DNA from 3 places in the Agarivorans sp. 2_MG-2023 genome. Region 3 is predicted to be linked to each of the others. Evidence: predicted binding sites of a transcription regulator. Region 3 holds the regulator's gene; each other region holds the start of a gene.
What was found. Region 3 encodes FliA, which starts transcription of late flagellar genes. Its sites were predicted from a motif close to CTAAAGNTNNNNNNNNNNNNGCCGATA; they were not measured.

Region 1 (3,154 bases), on a different contig from region 3:
TATTGGCGTTTTCGTTCGCTTGATTAGGCGAAGTGTTATTAAACATAGCCAAGGCCTCAGCCATTCTGTCGGCGAAACCTTTAAAGCGTTCTATATCAGCTTGCTTGTCATTCTCTTCACTTGGGCTAGACACCGGTAAAATACCAGCAAGTAAGGTTTCTGTTGTAGACTCAGGCTGAGCAAACAACGCGCTCACTTTAGCTTGAATATCTTGCCAAGAACTTAAGAACTGGCTGAGATCGGGCACTAAATCGGATCCACCAGCCGCTTTGTCATCGGCCTGCTGATAAGCTTGGCTCACCGCGACACTTTGTTGCTGCTGAAAATTGACCGCAAAGCCCACTAGCTGCTGCTCATCAAAGCCAATCGTTAGCGCTTGATCAAAGGCTTTATCTAAGTCGCCAGAGAAGAACTGCTGACCCACTTCGTCGACTTGCTTAATTAGATCGGCTATCGCTGCCAGTTCATCTTCATTTAAATCACCTTCAACAGAGAAGCTAAATTGCTGCTGAGACGCAAATGATGCCTGATAGGACGAACCACTTTCGCTATAACTTGCCGCTAATTGCGAGCCGTAACTAATAGTGACCTTATCGCCTTCCGCTGTTTCTAACTGCATGCTGGCAGATTGCGAACTAGACATGGCTAATTGGCTGGCAATAGGTGCTGATTGAATCTCGTAATCACCCTCTTCTATTTTCTCTAGGCCGTCTTGAATCAAGTCGTAACTTTTATCGATGCCTTTCTCGAGCTCTTCGTTAAGGATCCCCGCATCACTTAGCTCTTCTCGAGCGCCTTCAAAGCCAATATCTACACCTTTACGGGCTTGAGCCATCATCTCGGCCAATTTATCTTCCGACATCCCAGATTGCTTTGCGCTATATAAAGAGCTAGCAACAAAGTTAAGTACATTTCTCGCCACTTCTTCGGCATCAAACACACTCACTTGCTGCGGCTTAGGTAAGCTAACGCCGCCAGTGGCCATCGACAAAGTGTGTTTTTCTATTGAACTCAACAATACATGGCTGGCTACAGCGCCTTGTTGATTTAGGCTTGCCTTGTCGTCGGCGAGATTATTCCTTTTCTCGATCGCCGGCGCAGACTGTTGCAATAAGCGCTCGGCATATTGCTGCACGGGTGTTTTACCCAAGCCATTAAGTTCGTTCATAAAGCCTCCATGGATTTACCCTAGTCACAGCTTATCGGCGACCAAATTTAAAACTTTAGAAATTTTATCACTATTATTGTAGATAAACTGGACAAGCAAGCCATGCGCCTTTAAATTGCGCTCCTTGCTAGAACACAGGAGCGGCCATGAGCGCTATCGCATACTACCCAGAACAGTACCAAGAACTCTTGGCCGAGAAAGTCGCTAAACGTCGCGAACAATTTGCCGAGTTTTCTCCACCCGAGCCAAGTGTGTTCGCATCTCCGACGAAACACTACCGTATGCGCGCCGAGTTTCGCGTATGGCACGAGGGCGACGACCTCTATTACATTATGTTTGATCAAAAGACCAAGCAGAAGTTTAGGGTAGACACTTTTCCACCAGCGAGTGAGATCATCAATCAGCTGATGCCGTTATTGGTTGAAAAGCTAAAAAGCAACACGCTATTGCGCCACAAGTTGTTCCAGGTAGATTTTCTGTCAACCTTAAGTGGCGAAGTGATAGTTAGCCTCCTCTATCATAAGCCGATAGATGAAAGCTGGCGCACAGCAGCAGAACAGCTTAAAGCCGAACTGAGCCAGCAGTTCTCAATTCAATTAATTGGTCGCTCTCGCAAACAAAAAATGTGCTTAAGCGATGATCGCGTCGATGAAGTGTTAACGGTAAATGGCGAAGAGATTGTTTATCAACAAATAGAAAATAGCTTCACCCAACCTAATGCAGTAGTGAATCAGCACATGCTAGATTGGGCGCAAAACACCACTCGCGCTAGCCAAGGTGACTTGCTGGAGCTGTATTGCGGCAATGGTAACTTCTCACTGGCGCTGGCTAAAAACTTTAATCGAGTACTGGCCACCGAAATCGCCAAACCCTCGGTGCAGGCTGCGCAATACAATATAAAAGTGAATCAAATAGATAACGTGAAAATTTTACGTTTGTCTGCAGAAGAATTTACCCAAGCGATGTTGGGTGAGCGAGAGTTTCGCCGCTTACAAGAAGCCGATGTGGATTTAAGTAGTTATCAATGCGATACCATTTTGGTTGACCCACCACGTGCCGGACTAGACGACGCTACGTTAGGCATGGTGCAAGCTTACGACAACATTGTGTACATTTCTTGTAACCCTAATACCTTGTACAACAACCTTGGCGAACTCAGTAAAACTCACCAGATTAGCCATTGGGCTTTGTTCGATCAGTTCCCTTATACCGACCACATAGAGGTTGGCGTTTACTTACAACGCCGTTAAACCCAGCCAACAGCAGCGATTAATGCATCTTAATCGCTGTTGCTTTATATAACTCCCTCTGCTTATGCACCCTTGCCCTTTTGCTAATCTACTCACTATATTCAGCTTTTTTTGCTTAGCGACAGAACCTGCGGGTACACCCTATATTGGAGTGACAAAGCAGAGGGTAGATTGGGTAGTATGAGTGATGCACAACAAGACCAGCGAGGGCTCTTTCAAGGAAAAAATACTTGGTTCGCGGGAATAATGCCGATTAGTACATTGGTAACCAACAAAGCGCCGATAAATTCGCTAAACAGCCAGCAGCTATGCAAGCGCATTAAAACGGTTGCTGCTCCACTGCCTTATCAATAGGTGAAGGCTTGGTAGCCACCAACGGCAAAGTACCGGAGATTTTGGGTTGTGAACGGGTTTATCCTATGCTCAAAAGGCAGGCGATACTGGTTACAAAGCGACTGGTAGACCTACCTGCAACAAACCAATAAAGCCAAGCAACCAAACCTAAACTAACGCTTAAAACCGCCGAGTTTGAACATTAACCATAAGCCAATAAACAGGCAAATCAGCAACAACACTAAGTTACTACCTATGTCTGGAAACTGCGCCCGTAGCATAGCCGAATAGCCTAATGCACCTAACAAAAAGGCCGCGACTCCCATCAGCGGAGAGTCTTCGCTAAGATCTTTTTCCATATAAAGCTGATACAGCTGCATTATTGACAGCACAAAGGCAATAA
Region 2 (3,154 bases), on a different contig from region 3:
TTCCACCAGCATTGGTAAAATTATCAAGTTCAGGGTTAGAGCCAGTATTTGTTACCGTTAGAGTATTACCATCTCCAGTTTCTTCTGAAGATATCGCTAGGCGAATCTCTGAACCAGTATCAATAAGGTTGGCACTGACCCCAAAGTTATCTTCCGCATCATTTATTTTTTCTCTTAACTGCTTAAGAGTTGTCCCGGCTTCAACATCTAAGACAAAACTTTCACCGTTAGCCGTAGCAAAAGTCATTTGTCCCGCAGTAGTAGACACCACATCGTTTTCGCTTGAATACAGTGGGGTTCCGCCATTTGCTGTAGAGTCAATGGATGTAAGAGAGGAGCCTCCTGCAAGTTGCTGAACTTCAATTGAATAATTACCGTTTGTGGCACCTTCGTCCAAATCAACAATAATTGATTCATTGCCTTCAGATTCACCTGTAGTAGCAACCCTAGGAATAAAGGTTGATTGTTCTTTAGCTTTTTCGAGAATACTAAGAAAGGAACTTAAAGCAGATTTAACAGAACCGACCGCAGACAAAGTAACATCTAAGGTGGCTTTAGTTTTCTCCAAACGAGCATCTTTACCAGCGCGTTCAGCATTAATAGATACTTCAATAAGTGCTTCTAAATCTAATCCGCTACCAATACCCGCCGCTGTTATTCCTGTCATAATATTTTACTCGTATATTAGTTACACCAATTGATCTACAAATAAGCCAGTTGTTTGGCCAATGGCATCTTGAAACTTTTTCAACCGTTCTTCCAATTGACGATACTCTTCTGTAGGAATTTCACGAATGAGCTCGTCAGTGCTTCTATTTAGCACCGATGTGAAGAACTGACCATCTCGTTCATCTACTACAAACTTTACATCCCTGTCTTGTACCTCAAGTAACTGGTTTAGAGAGGCAACTACGTCATCTATTTGAGTCTTATCCTCATCTTGACGTTTCTCTTGCTCAGCTTCTTGTTGTGCTTTTACCTTTTGTTGCTCTTTTTGAAGCGATATTTGTGCCACTTCCATCTTGTCAGCAGCACTTAAGTTGGGCTCCTGATTTGCAGGTTGACCGGATGTAGCTGTCGAGGTGGATATTGAACTTACACTGTTATCCATATTCCAGACTCCTTAAACAAAGCAAGCCACACTTATACAGTATAAGTGTGGCTGCGTCTTTCTTCACTATTTTTGCCGATTAAACTAGAGCTAACGCAGCCTGTGGGCGTTGGTTTGCTTGAGCAAGAATCGAAGTACTGGTTTGCTGTAGAATCTGAGCCTTAGTTAGGTCTGCAGTTTCTTTCGCAAAATCTGTGTCTTTAATTCGCGAACGAGCACCAGAAATATTCTCTGAGATGTTAGACAAGTTACGAATTGTAGATTGGAAGCGGTTTTGAACCGCACCTAAACTCGCTCGCTCTGAATCTACTGCTTTAATCGCTGAATCAATGCTTGCCATAGCCGCACTAGCTGCTGCTGCTGTGCCTACACTTGCTCCAGTAATACCTAAACCAGCTTGCGAAATAGTTTGGCCAATTGATACAAGAATATTCTCACCGGCATTAGCTCCAACTAGGAAGTTTGAGCTATATGAACCGTCTAAAAGAGCAGTTCCACCAAACTTAGTTGTTGTACCAACTCGGCTAATCTCAGCTTTAAGTTGACTAACTTCAGCGTTAAGCGCGGCGCGGTCATCACTGTTGTTAATACCATCTTGCGACTGAACGGCTAAAGTCCGCATACGTTGAAGCATGTTAGTCACTTCATCCATAGCACCCTCAGCTGTTTGCGCAACCGAAATACCATCTTGAGCATTCATCACAGCGCGATCAAGACCTTGGATCTGTGAAGTCATGCGGTTAGAGATTTGTAGACCAGCTGCATCATCTTTTGCACTGTTAATTCGAAAACCAGAGCTTAGACGTTGATAAGCAGTATCTAACATACCACCAGAACTAGATAACTGACGTTGTGCGTTCAATGACGACACATTGGTGTTGACAACTAATGCCATAATTTGAGCCTCCTAAGAAATCGCTCATCCTGATTGAACTGTGTCAGGACGATCAAAACCATCTGTTAGTTGTTGAACCCCTGGTTAATGAACCGAAAACCAAGACAACTTAGAAATGGACTAAAGTTTTAATAACTTCATATTAGTTAGCGGCAAGCCTAGGAAAAGCTTTAGGGAAAAAGAGGAAAAAACGGAAATAATTTGCCGCTTTTGCGGCAAGCCTTGCTATCAAAGGCTTTGTAACGGAAAATAACACTGTGTGAACCAGACTAAAGATAGAGTTTTTAACTAAAAGTTTAATTATTTGATGCCAATTATCTGTCACTAAAACTTGGCACAAGCATTGCTTTATTATTCGTGCAGTCTGAACCGCTGCGAAAAAAGGTCAAGTGAGTATACATCACTTGACCGTATCGCTCGAAACGATAGGAGATTGAGAGCGAAACTAAAGCGCAACTTATTATTGGTATGGAATTGAGCCTCCTAAGAGTACTAATTGCGCGATTACAGTATGAGGACGGTGGATTGAACCCCCACCGTCCTTTTCTTTTTTATTATCCCAGTAGTGACAACGCAGCTTGAGGACGTTGGTTCGCTTGAGCCAAAATCGTCGTAGAAGTCTGTTGCAGTATCTGGTTTCGAGTTAATTCTGCAGTTTCTTTTGCAAAATCAGTATCTTTAATACGCGAACGAGCTGCCGTTACGTTCTCTGAGATGTTAGACAAGTTACGTATGGTAGACTGGAACCGATTTTGAACAGCACCTAATTGAGCGCGTTCGGCATCAATGGTTTTAACCGCTGAATCAATGGCAGCCATAGCAGCGCTTGCAGCTGCAGGACTTGTAACAGCCAATGCAGCGATACCTAGACCAGCCTGGCTCACGGTAGTCGCAATAGTTACCGCAATATTTTCTCCAGCGTTTGCGCCTACCAAGAAGTTTTCGTTATATTGGCCATCCAATAGAGTGATGTTACCAAACTTAGTGGTTGTTCCAACTCGGCTAATTTCTGCCTTAAGCTGGGAGACCTCTGCTTGCAATGCAAGTCTGTCGTCAGAGTTGTTAATACCATCTTGAGATTGGATGGCTAAAGTACGCATACGTTGCAACATATTTGTTACTTCGTCCATCGCTCCCTCAGCGGTTTG
Region 3 (3,154 bases):
GGTAAGAGACAAAAAGCCTGCGCCACCTTTTACGGTATGGAAGCCGCGAAAGATAGCATTTAATAAGTCACTATCATCTGGACGTTTCTCTAAATCAACCAACTGTTCAGACAGCTGCTCAAGGATCTCCGCCGCTTCTACGAGAAAGTCTTGTAAGATGTCTTCATCTACATCAAACGACATGCGCTACTCCCTTAAAATCCTAAACTAGATAACAGGTCATCAACATCATCTTGATCGTTAACAACGTCATCCCTTTGCTCTTTATTTAATATTGGCCCTTCGGCTTCAATGGCCGATTTTGCAGGAGCTTTTTTCTCTATAACTTCAGCTTTATCATTGCCAAACAAGGTCAGCATTTCCACTAAACTTTCTTCAACTTCTTGAACTAAGGTGATTACTTTACGAATCATTTGCCCAGTTAAGTCTTGAAAATCTTGAGCCATCAATATTTCAGTTAACATACTTCGTAGTTTATCGGCATTTGCTGAAGAACTATTAAGGAAAATATCGATTTGGTGACATAGCGCTTTAAATTGGCCAATTTCAATTCTTCGTTCCATCAAACTTTGCCAAACAGGCATAATATTGTTGATTTCACTGGTTAATTGATCGGCAATAGGGAGGCCAGATTCAACCGCATCCATGGTCTTATTAGCGGCTTGGTCGGTCATCTCTATTACATAGTTTAACCGCTCTTTTGCATCAGGTATTTCCTGATTAGCCAATTCATTAATACGAATATCTAGCTTGAAATCATTTAATGAATCGTGAAGTTGACGTGTGAGCTGACCAACTTTGTCAAACAACAGGTTGGCCTTAGGAGCACACAGCTCACTGACAAATTGATTCGCCTCGGAGACGTTTCCTTCTTCAAGTAGCAACACCAAAGCTTTGGCATCGGCTAATGAGATGATCGGAGTATCAGTGCTCACACATCTTCCTTTATTATTGTAATCTTTCGAAAATCTTATCTAGCTTCTCTTTTAGTGTGGCAGCTGTGAAAGGTTTTACAATATAACCATTTACGCCGGCTTGCGCGGCTTCAATAATCTGTTCGCGTTTCGCTTCTGCCGTAACCATTAACACAGGTAAATGAGACAAGCTTTCGTCGGCACGAATATTCTTTAATAAATCAATGCCTTCCATACCCGGCATGTTCCAATCGGTCACTACAAATTCGAAGTCCCCACCTTTAAGCATTGGCAACGCAGTATTACCGTCATCAGCTTCGTGAGTATTGTTGAAACCTAAATCTCTAAGTAGGTTTTTAATAATCCTTCTCATTGTTGAAAAATCATCAACAACCAGAATTTTCATATTTTTATCCAAGGTACGTCCCCCAACAGGATGTTTTGCAAGCCTCAAAACGGGCTAAAAATTTATGTAATAAAGATATTATGCCTTAATAAACACAATTTTAGTCCATCTTTTATCATATTTGTAAGGATGAATTTCTCTATTGTGTCCAATCTCGCATTCGAGTTTTCACTCGAGCAAGCGCTTGGCTATGTATTTGACTGACTCTTGACTCGCTTACGGTTAATACTTCGCCAATTTCTTTAAGGTTAAGTTCTTCGTCATAATATAGCGACAATACTAGCGCTTCGCGCTCTGGTAAGCCTTTAATGCAATCGGCTAGCGATTGTTGAAAGCGTTGATTAGCAAAGCCTTCAAATGGTCGATTTTGCTCGCGACTTTCATCACTAGAAATAACATCTTCGCTCACGCCAAGATCTTCAATACCAAGAATTCGGCCACAGTTTACGTCAGACAACATTGAATGATATTCGCTTAGGCTTACACCCAGCTTAGCAGCAACCTCAGCATCTTTGGCATCACCATTCTTTTCTTTTTCAACTGCGTTAATAGCTTCACTGATAGCGCGGCTGTTTTTATGCACAGAACGTGGTACCCAGTCACCACGACGAATTTCGTCAAGCATTGAGCCACGAATACGGATCCCGGCATAGGTTTCGAAACTCGCACCTTTGGTACCATCAAAATTACGCGCAGCTTCGATAAGACCAATCATTCCAGACTGAATCAGATCATCAACAATTACGCTAGCCGGCAGGCGCGCCATTAAATGGTGCGCTATCCGTTTTACCAAATTTGCATGGCGTTCCACCAACACATTAGTGTCACTAGCGCTGGCATAAGCGGCAACTTTATTCACTAAGCTGTTCTCTATTTTTACGTTGTCCGAATTCGAGAAGATTCTCGATGAAGAATTCCAAATGGCCACCTGCTTGTTCCGGAATCGGCCAAGTAGCTCCTTTACTCGCTAAAGAGCGAAAAGCTAAAGAAGCGGGAGATTTAGGATACGCTTCAACCACGACACGCTGTTTACGTACAGCGAGTCGAACATTGTTGTCGTATGGAATACACGATACGAGTTCTAAGGTGGCGTCTAAAAAGCGATCGGTAACACGAGTGAGTTTAGCAAACAGTTCTTGGCCTTCTCTTAGACTACGAACCATGTTTGCCACTACTTTAAATTTGTATACGCCGTGCTTGTTAGACAATAGTTTAATCAAAGCATACGCATCAGTAATCGATGTGGGTTCATCACAAACCACGACCAAGATATCCTGTGAGGCTTTAGCAAAGCTCAGCACCATATCGGAAATACCAGCGGCAGTATCTACCAGCAATATATCAATGGGGGTTTTCAAGCTACTGAATGCGCGAATCAATCCTGCATGCTCTGCTGGGCTCAATTCAACCATTGATTGGGTACCAGAAGTTGCCGGGGCGATTAAAATACCGTTAGGCCCCTTTACGAGCACTTCATCTAATGTGCACTCGCCAGATAGTACATGCGATAAGTTTTTGGTTACGCGTAGGCCTAATAGTACATCTACATTTGCCAAGCCTAAGTCGGCATCCAGCACCATTACACGCTTACCTTGGGCTGCCATAGCAATGCCCATATTTAGGGTAACGTTGGTTTTACCAACACCACCTTTACCACCGGTTACAGCGATAACTTTCACATTATTTTTTTGTTGCATCATTCTTAAGCCGCTAGCTTGATCAAATTCGTTGTCTTTAGAATACATCTGAAACCTTCTGCTGTTCGGTTTCACTAAACCAGAAATGTTGCTGAGACTGAGTATCAATTACTGACAGCGCTTGCTCAATTAACTTG

Region 1: the regulator FliA is predicted to act here: its motif matches at 1,201-1,227, upstream of Q4549_RS18240 (DUF5610 domain-containing protein).
Region 2: the regulator FliA is predicted to act here: its motif matches at 2,154-2,180, upstream of Q4549_RS08550 (flagellin).

What each region holds. Positions count from the first base shown of each region.
Region 1 covers NZ_JAUORQ010000014.1:3,859-7,012, forward strand. The annotation lists gene Q4549_RS18240 (DUF5610 domain-containing protein) at 1-1,168, opposite strand, end outside; gene trmA (tRNA (uridine(54)-C5)-methyltransferase TrmA) at 1,315-2,418, shown strand; gene Q4549_RS18250 (hypothetical protein) at 2,599-2,772, shown strand; gene Q4549_RS18255 (DUF1422 family protein) at 2,925-3,154, opposite strand, start outside.
Region 2 covers NZ_JAUORQ010000004.1:332,097-335,250, forward strand. The annotation lists gene fliD (flagellar filament capping protein FliD) at 1-667, opposite strand, end outside; gene Q4549_RS08545 (flagellar protein FlaG) at 689-1,111, opposite strand; gene Q4549_RS08550 (flagellin) at 1,191-2,006, opposite strand; gene Q4549_RS08555 (flagellin) at 2,561-3,154, opposite strand, start outside.
Region 3 covers NZ_JAUORQ010000009.1:69,700-72,853, forward strand. The annotation lists gene Q4549_RS14540 (chemotaxis protein CheA) at 1-183, opposite strand, end outside; gene Q4549_RS14545 (protein phosphatase CheZ) at 195-935, opposite strand; gene cheY (chemotaxis response regulator CheY) at 949-1,332, opposite strand; gene Q4549_RS14555 (RNA polymerase sigma factor FliA) at 1,460-2,179, opposite strand; gene Q4549_RS14560 (MinD/ParA family protein) at 2,172-3,065, opposite strand; gene flhF (flagellar biosynthesis protein FlhF) at 3,055-3,154, opposite strand, start outside.